DNA from 2 places in the Micromonospora sp. CNB394 genome. Region 1 is predicted to be linked to the other one. Evidence: riboswitches for the same ligand, from Rfam matches in the RefSeq annotation. Region 1 holds a riboswitch; the other holds the start of a gene.
What was found. A riboswitch is a leader RNA that binds a small molecule or an ion and turns the genes downstream of it on or off. The one in region 1 is predicted to bind cobalamin.

Region 1 (4,183 bases):
GCGCGCATGGTCGTCAATCTGGCCGACGTGCGCGCGGTGTTCCGCGCCCGGATCTCCCGCCAGCTCGCCACTGCTCCCGACCCTGAACTCACCGCGCTCTACGAAGAGCTGCTGGCGCCCGAGCCGGACGATACGCCGGGTCACCGGATCGAGACGGACGTCGTGCTACCGATGATCCTTCGCGTCGGCGGACGGGAGCTGCGGCTGTTCTCGACCATCACCACGTTCGGCACCCCGATGGACATCACGGTCGACGAGATCGCGATCGAGTCCTACTACCCGGCCGACGCGGAGAGCGCCGCCTACTTCACGACGTAGCGTCCTGTCAGCCGCTGGCGAGTCGGCTCCGGCGGCCGACGGGTGTCACGCCCGGCTCAGGCCGAGCGCCTCGTCCACCCGGTCCAGCACCGTCACGTCGTCGTGGCCGACGCCGCGCAGCAGGTCGATCGCGGTCGCCCGGATCTGCCCGACGATCATGGTGACCGGCAGCGGCGAGTCGGTCCGCAGCAGGCCCGCGGCGAGCCGCACCGCCTCCAGGGCCGCGGCGTCGGCCCGCTGCGCGTGCCGGTCGGCGTCGGCGCCGGTGAGGTCGCGGGCCATGGCCTCACCAGCCGACCGTACGGCGGAGGTCAGCGCGCCGATCGCGGCGGCCAGCTCCGGCGGTGTGGCGGTGTGCCGGCGGGTCAGGGTAACGCCGGCCCGGGCCAGCACCCGGATGTTGCGGGCGGCGTAGTCGAGCTGCCGCAACGTGGCCTCCACCTCGGCGAGCTTGCCCAGGTGCCGGCGGCGCAGTCCGAGCCGCAGCGTCTCGCCGGTGGCGAGCACCGCGGCCTGCATCTCGGCGACACAGTCGTCCACCTGCCGCGCCCGGTCCAGCGCGGCGCGGGCGGCGTCCTCGTCGCAGCCCCGCAGTGCCGCGTTGACCCGGTCGAGCAGGTCGGCCAGGTCGGTGTAGCTGCGCCGGGCCTGCGCCACCAGTGGCGCCAGCGGGTCGCGGGCGGCCATCAGCTGACTGGCGGCGAGCGCCACCACGCCGCCGATGAGCGCGTCGACGAAGCGGAACGGCATCAGCGTCCCGTTCGGCGCGGAGACCACCACCAGGTACATCGCCGAGACGGTGGCCTGCACGACCAGCGCACGACGGGCCCCGATCGCCACGAGCGTGGTGGTGGTCAGCAGCAGCACCAGCAGGACCGTCCCGGTGCCCGGGCCCAGCGCGTACACCAGCAGCTCCGCGACGAGCACCGCGGCTGCCACGGCGAGCAGGATCTCGACGGTCTGCCGCAGCCGCCGGCCGCGGGACTCGCCGAGCACCACGAGCGCGGCGGTCGGTGCGAAGAACGGGTCCGGATGACGGATCACCACCGCCGCCACGATCCACGCGACCACAGCGGCGGCGGTCAGCTCGACCACCGTCATCGCCTCGCCGCGCAACCGCGCGGCGGCGTCGCGTACCCAGGTCCGCACCGGTGGTACCCCTCTCGCCGGGCGGACCGGGACGGGCCGCCGATTGATCTTCCGCGAGGAGGGCCACTACCCCGGCCGTGACCTGCTCAATCGCCCGGGTGACGGACGCCGGCCGGGGCGACGATTCCGCCAGTTCGATCGGAAGGGCTGCCACGACCCTCTCCGACGGCGGCGGACGTGAGAACGCCGACTCCGACCACCCGTCACGGCGCGTGTCCGGCTCCTGGCGCATTGACATCGGAGCAGCGGCCACATAAGACTGTCGCGACAACTGAACCAACGCGCGTACGTGCGGGGGAAGACCGGTCGAAATCCGGCGCTGGCCCGCAACGGTAGGCCGTCCAGTGGACTCTGGGCGGCGAGCCCGAATACCCGTCGTACGCGTGCATCCGCTCCCCACCCGTCGTGGCCCACGGGTCGGAGTCCCTACCGACCCGGCGTTGCCGCGTCGGTAGGGCTTTCGACGACCGCCGGGCCGGAAAGGCGCTTCCGATGGTCGTCCGCCGAAGCCGGCACCGCCTGCTCGCGCTCCTCTGCGGCGTGCTCGCCGCCCTCACCCTCACCACACCAGCCGTCGCCGCACCCGAGCGCGCCGGAGTCACCCGCCCGGAGGCCGCCGCCGGCTGGCTCGCCCGGCAACTCGTCGACGGCGAACGCTTCGAGGTGGTCTTCGACGGTGTCGCCTACCCCGACCAGGGGCTGACCCTCGACGCCGTGTTCGCCTTCGCCGCGGCGGGCGCCGCCGACGACTACGGCGCCGACGCGCTGGCCTGGGTCACCCGGCCGGACGTCCGCGACGGCTACCTCGGCGACGGTGTCTCCGAGGCGTACGCGGGTGCGACAGCCAAGCTCGCGCTCGCCGTGCAGGTGCGCGGCGGCGACCCGGCCGACGTCGGCGGGGTGGACCTGATCGCCCGGCTGCGTTCGCTCCAGACGCCGGACGGCCGGTTCAGCGACCGCTCCGCGTACGGCGACTACAGCAACGCGTTCAGCCAGTCCTTCGCGATCCTCGCCTTGGACCGCACCGCGCTGGGTGCGCCTCCTGCGGCGGCTGCCTGGCTGGCCGGCACCCGGTGCCCGGACGGCGGCTACCCGCTGCTGCCCGCGCAGCCGGTCTGCTCGTCCGACGTGGACGCCACGGCGCTCGCGACGCAGGCGCTGCGCGCCGCGGGGCGTCCGGCCGACGCCGCCGCAGGGGTGCGCTGGCTGGTGTCCGTCCAGGGCGCCGACGGCGGCTTCACCAACGTCGCCGGCACGCCCAACGCCAACAGCACCGGCCTCGCCGCGCAGGCCCTGCGCGACGGCCACCGGCCGCTGGCCTGGGCGCGCGCCCGGGGTTTCCTCGCCGGTCTCCAGCTCGGCTGCGCCGCCGCACCGGCGGACCGGGGCGCGGTCGACTTCGACGGCGGCGGCTTCGACCCGGCCACCGCACCCCGGGCCACCGCGCAGGCCGTCCTCGGCCTCACCGGGACCGGGTACGCCCGCTTGTCGGCCACCGGCGCCGATTCCGGCGCACCGGCGCCTACCTGCCCGTGAACCCTCTCGCCGCTCACCCGATCACAGGAGGATCCGTGTTCCGTCCCCGTTCCACAGTCCGCAACTGGCTGGCCGGTCTGCTGGCCGCCGTCGTGGCGGGCGTCGCGCTGACCGCCGTCGAACCCACGCCCCGGGCGGCGCACGCCGCCGCCTGCGTCGGCACCTCGGGAGTCACAGTGGTCGTCGACTTCGCCGCGCTCGGCGGCGGTGTCCAGGTCGGCTGTGCCCCCGGTGACCCGGCCACGGGCCTGGCCGCGCTGCAGGCCGCCGGCTTCACCGTCACCGGTACCGCCCGCTGGGGTCTGGCCTTCGTCTGCCGGATCAACGGCAAGCCCACCGCCGCGACCGAGCCGTGCGTCAACACCCCGCCGGTCACCGCGTACTGGTCGTACTGGCACGCACCCAGCGGCGGCTCCTGGTCCTACAGCACCTCGGGAGCGACCAGCTACAACCCCGCGCCGGGCAGTGTCGAGGGCTGGTCCTTCGGGGCGGGCGCCCCGCCGGGTATCGCCGCACCCTGAGCCGCGGCAGCGGTGTGACAAGCGGCGCACCGGGTGCCGGTCTGCGCTCTGGCGTCGTCGCGCGCCCGAGCGGTACGGTGTCGGCACCCGGTGCACGCCGGGCACACAACTGCATACGTCCCGTGCGGGGGGAAGCCGGTGCGAAGCCGGCGCTGACCCGCAACCGTGAGCGAGAGTCCCCTTTTCGCGAGCCGGAATGCCCCGCCCGGGACGAGCGGCTTCCACTGTCGAGGTCTACACGGTGAAGTCCGGGCCACCGAGGTCCGGCCCACCCCGCCCACCGCAGCACGCGGAGCGGGGTGTCCGTTTCTCGGGGTGCTTTCCGGAGCTTTCACCGACCGCTCTGCGAAAGGCACCCCTGATGCCCCTGTCCCGGCGTCTCACCACCGGTCTCGGTACAGCCACGGTGGCGACCCTTGCCATGATCACCGGCGCTCCGCTGACAGTGGTCGCGGCACCCACCCCGGCCCACGTCACGGCCGCCCGCGACGCCGCGTCCTGGCTGGCCGGCGAGTTCACCGACGGCTCGCTGCCCGGCCCGTTCACCCCCGAGGACTGGGGGCTGACCGTCGACGGCCTGGTCGCACTGTCCGCCACCGGCGTCGACGCGCCCACCCGGACGGCGGCGACCGCGCAGGTCGCCAAGCACGTGCGCTCCT
Region 2 (4,183 bases), on a different contig from region 1:
AACCTGATGGGCACGGTCCACGGCGGGCGCATCCTCAACCTGATCGACTCGGTCGCCGGGGTGGTCGCCGCCCGCCACTCCGACGGCCCGGCCGTCACCGCCGCCATCGACGAGACCGCGTTCCTGCGGGCGGTACGCGTCGGGGACGTGGTGCACGTGGACGCCCGGATCACCTGGGCCGGCCGCAGCTCGATGGAGGTGGCGGTCAAGGTCAGCGCGGACCGGTGGGACCGCGCGGTGCCGCCGGTGGACGTGGCCACCGCGCATCTGGTGATGGTGGCGGTGGACGACGAGGGGCAGCCCCGGCCGGTGCCGCCGCTGCGCACCGAGACCGAGGGCGACCGGCGGCGCTACCGGGAGGCGCAGATCCGGCGCGAGCACCGGCTGGCGCTGCGCCGGGCGCTGCTCGACGGCGCCGGGGAGGGCTGAGCGGTGCTCGGGCTCTCCGCGGCCACGCTCGCCGGTTACCTGGCCGCCATCGTGGTGCTCATGCTCACACCGGGACCGGACATGATGTTCGTGCTCGCGAACGCCACCCGGTACGGCCCGCGGGCGGGCGCGGTGGCCGCGCTCGGGGTCGCCGCCGGGGAGGCGGTGCACGTCGCCGCCGTGGTCGCCGGGCTCGCCACCGTCATCGCCGCGTCCCCGGTGCTGTTCACCGCGATCCGGTGGGCCGGTGCGGCGTACCTGATCGTGCTGGGGCTGCGGGCGCTGCGCGGCACGGGCCGGCCCGGCGCGCGTGCGGACCGGCCGGACGGCGGCGCCGGGCGGGCGTTCCGCCGCGGGCTGCTGACGAACCTGCTCAACCCGAAGATGATCCTGTTCAGTGTGGCGTTCCTGCCGCAGTTCGTGCGGCCCGAGTCGGGCCCGGTGGCGGCGCAGCTGGTGCTGCTCGGCGTGCTGTTCGTCGCGGTGCAGCTCGCCGTGGACCTGGTGCTCGGCGTGGGCGCGGGGCGGTTCGCCAGCCGGTGGGGCGACAGCCGCTGGTCGCGGCGCGTGGACCGGCTCTGCGCGGTCGCCTTCGTGGCGCTCGGCGTCCGGCTGGCCGCCGGCTGAGACGCACCGACTCCATCACGCCGAGGTGGCGGCATCAGAGGTGCTCCGACCCCGCCACCTCGGCGAACTGGCGATGATCATGATGGGTGTCCCGGTTCGGCTCCGCCGGCGCCCGGAACACGGCCGGCCGCTCGCGGTCCAGGTGCAGGCGCAGCAGCACCCAGCCCAGCGACACGCCGCCGATGAACACGTACGCGGGCCGGGTGCCGAACGTGTCCCAGCAGGTGTGCAGCGTGACGGTGGCGGCGAAGGTGAGCAGGAACGCCGCCAGCTTCCGGCCACCGGGCGCGGCGGCGAACGTGAACAGCGCGGCGGCGGTCAGCCCGGTCCAGGCCAGGTGCGCGGCGGGCGCGGTGAGACCGCGTACCAGCAGTGTCTGCTCCACCGCGCCGAGACTGCCCTGCGACCCGACGAACGCGGCGAACGCGTAGCCCACGGTCTCCAGCGCGGCGAACCCGGTGCCGGAGGCCACGCCGATCACCAGCCCCTGCGCCGGGGACCGGTGCCGCCGCCACAGCAGCAGGACGCCGGCCGGCACGATCAGCTTGGCGGTCTCCTCGGCCAGCCCGACGAGCGCCATCGGCAGGACGCCGAGGCGGTGCAGTGTGCCGTACTCCAGCCAGCCGGCGGCGACCACGCCGATCACGCCGCCGAGCAGCGCGGCGACGCCGACGACGGAGCCGGGGACCGGGCGGCGCGCCGGCCGCCCCTGGGCGAAGGTCAGGAACGTGGCGGGTGCGACGGACGCGCCGAGCAGGATCAGCGCCGGCACGAACGTGACGGTCCCGGTGCCGGCGAGTGTCTCCAGCACCAGCAGGTGGAGCCCGACGCCGACGAGCAGGACCGCCACCCACGCCCAGCGGCGTCCGGTATTCCCCATACCGCCGAGTATCGCGCCCGGCGGCGAGCCGCGGCATCGGGGGTAGGCACAGTGGACGGTGAGATCAATCCGACACGCCGACACGACATCTGGTGTTGCAAGGAAGCCCTCACCGCCATATATGGTGGCTCTCGCAGCTGGTTCGGCCGGGCCTTCACTGGTCCGTCCGAGGCAAGAGGGAACCCGGTGGAAGTCCGGGACTGCCCCGCAGCGGTGAGTGGGAACGACAGCCGTCAACAGCACTGGGCCACGGCCTGGGAAGCGACGGCCAGTAGGCGGCCGGCGACCCCGGTCGGGCCCGCGAGTCCGAAGACCTGCCAGCGCGCCGTGCGCCTCCGCGTACGGCGGTCGGAGGTCGCGCGGGACGACCGACGCCAGCAGCCGGGACGGCCGTTGCGCCGCGCCCGTTGGCGTCTCCCGCCGTCTCCGGACGGTGACAGCGAGGAGAGGTCATGACGGTCGTACAGGAGAGTCCCCCGTCCGGAACCGGCGGGTCCGAGGTCCGCCGGCCGGCGATGCGGGTACGCAAGCGCGACGGCGGCGCCGAGCCGGTGGACGTCAACAAGATCGTCCGGGCGGTGGAGCGCTGGGTCGCCGACCTGGACGAGGTGGACCCGCTGCGGGTGGCCACCAAGACGATAAGCGGGCTCTACGACGGGGCGACCACCGCCGAGCTGGACCGGTTGTCGATCCAGACCGCGGCGGAGCTGATCGGCGAGGAGCCGCAGTACTCGAAGCTGGCGGCGCGGCTGCTGGCCGCGTACGTGGACAAGGAGGTCCGCGGTCAGGGCGTGGCGAGCTTCAGCCAGTCGATCGCGTACGCGCACGGGCTGGGGCTGATCGGCGACGAGACGGCGGCGTTCGTGGCCCGGCACGCCCGCAAGCTCGACGACGCCGTGGACCCGGACGGCGACCTGCGGTTCGAGTACTTCGGACTGCGCACGGTGGCGGACCGCTACCTGCTGCGGCACCCGGAGTCCCGGCTGGTGGTGGAGACGCCGCAGTACTGGCTGCTGCGGGTGGCCTGCGGGCTGTCCCGCACCCCCGGCGAGGCGGTCGGCTTCTACCGGCTGATGTCCACCCTCGCCTACCTGCCCAGCTCCCCCACGCTGTTCAACTCCGGCACCCGGCACACCCAGATGTCGTCGTGCTTCCTGGTCGACTCGCCGCGCGACGAGCTGGACTCGATCTACGAGCGGTACCACCAGGTGGCGAAGCTGTCGAAGTTCTCCGGCGGCATCGGCATCTCCTGGTCGCGGGTGCGCGGCCGGGGCGCGCTGATCCGGGGCACGAACGGCCGGTCCAACGGGATCGTGCCGTTCCTCAAGACGCTCGACGCCGGGGTGGCCGCGGTCAACCAGGGCGGCCGGCGCAAGGGCGCGGCCTGCGTCTACCTGGAGCCGTGGCACCCGGACGTGGAGGAGTTCCTGGAGCTGCGGGACAACACCGGCGAGGAGTCCCGGCGTACGCACAACCTCAACCTGGCCAACTGGATCCCGGACGAGTTCATGCGCCGGGTCGAGGCCGACGGCGAGTGGTCGCTGGTTGACCCGTCGGACGCCCCGGAGCTGCCCGACCTGTACGGCGAGGCGTTCGACGCCGCGTACCGGGCCGCCGAGAAGAAGGCGGTCCGCACGGTGCAGGCCCGGGACCTGTACGGGCGGATGATGCGCACGCTCGCGCAGACCGGCAACGGCTGGATGACGTTCAAGGACACGTCGAACCGGCTGTCCAACCAGACCGGTGAGCCGGGCAACGTCATCCACCTGTCCAACCTGTGCACCGAGATCCTGGAGGTCAACGACGACGCCGAGACCGCCGTGTGCAACCTCGGGTCGGTCAACCTCGGCGCCCACGTCACCGCCGACGGGGTGGACTGGGAGCGGCTGCGCGCGACGGTCCGCACGGCGGTGGTCTTCCTCGATCGGGTGATCGACATCAACTACTACCCGGCCGAGCAGGCGGCGGCGTCGAACCCGCGCTGGCGGCCGGTCGGGCTCGGCCTGATGGGACTGCAGGACGCGTTCTTCACGCTGCGCCTGCCGTTCGACTCGGCGCAGGCCAAGGAGCTGTCCACGCGCGTGCAGGAGGAGATCCTGCTGACCGCGCTGGAGACCTCCGCCGGACTGGCCGAGCAGTTCGGCCCGCATCCGGCGTACCCGCAGACCCGGGCCGCCAAGGGTGACCTGCACCCGGACCTGTGGGGCGCGGAGCCGGCGCAGACGCAGCGGTGGGCGGCGCTGCGCG

Region 2: another riboswitch for cobalamin. It lies ahead of C569_RS0116310 (ribonucleoside-diphosphate reductase subunit alpha); the one in region 1 lies ahead of C569_RS0113880 (prenyltransferase/squalene oxidase repeat-containing protein).

The regions. Positions count from the first base shown of each region.
Region 1 is NZ_KB895834.1:21,814-25,996, forward strand. Features, by position in the region: gene C569_RS0113870 (helix-turn-helix transcriptional regulator) at 1-318, shown strand, start outside; gene C569_RS0113875 (FUSC family protein) at 364-1,467, opposite strand; cobalamin riboswitch at 1,716-1,862, shown strand; gene C569_RS0113880 (prenyltransferase/squalene oxidase repeat-containing protein) at 1,960-3,003, shown strand; gene C569_RS0113885 (hypothetical protein) at 3,039-3,524, shown strand; cobalamin riboswitch at 3,607-3,748, shown strand; gene C569_RS0113890 (terpene cyclase/mutase family protein) at 3,886-4,183, shown strand, end outside.
Region 2 is NZ_KB895837.1:81,708-85,890, reverse strand. Features, by position in the region: gene C569_RS0116325 (acyl-CoA thioesterase) at 1-429, shown strand, start outside; gene C569_RS0116320 (LysE family translocator) at 433-1,056, shown strand; gene C569_RS0116315 (PrsW family intramembrane metalloprotease) at 1,091-1,936, opposite strand; cobalamin riboswitch at 2,058-2,273, shown strand; gene C569_RS0116310 (ribonucleoside-diphosphate reductase subunit alpha) at 2,389-4,183, shown strand, end outside.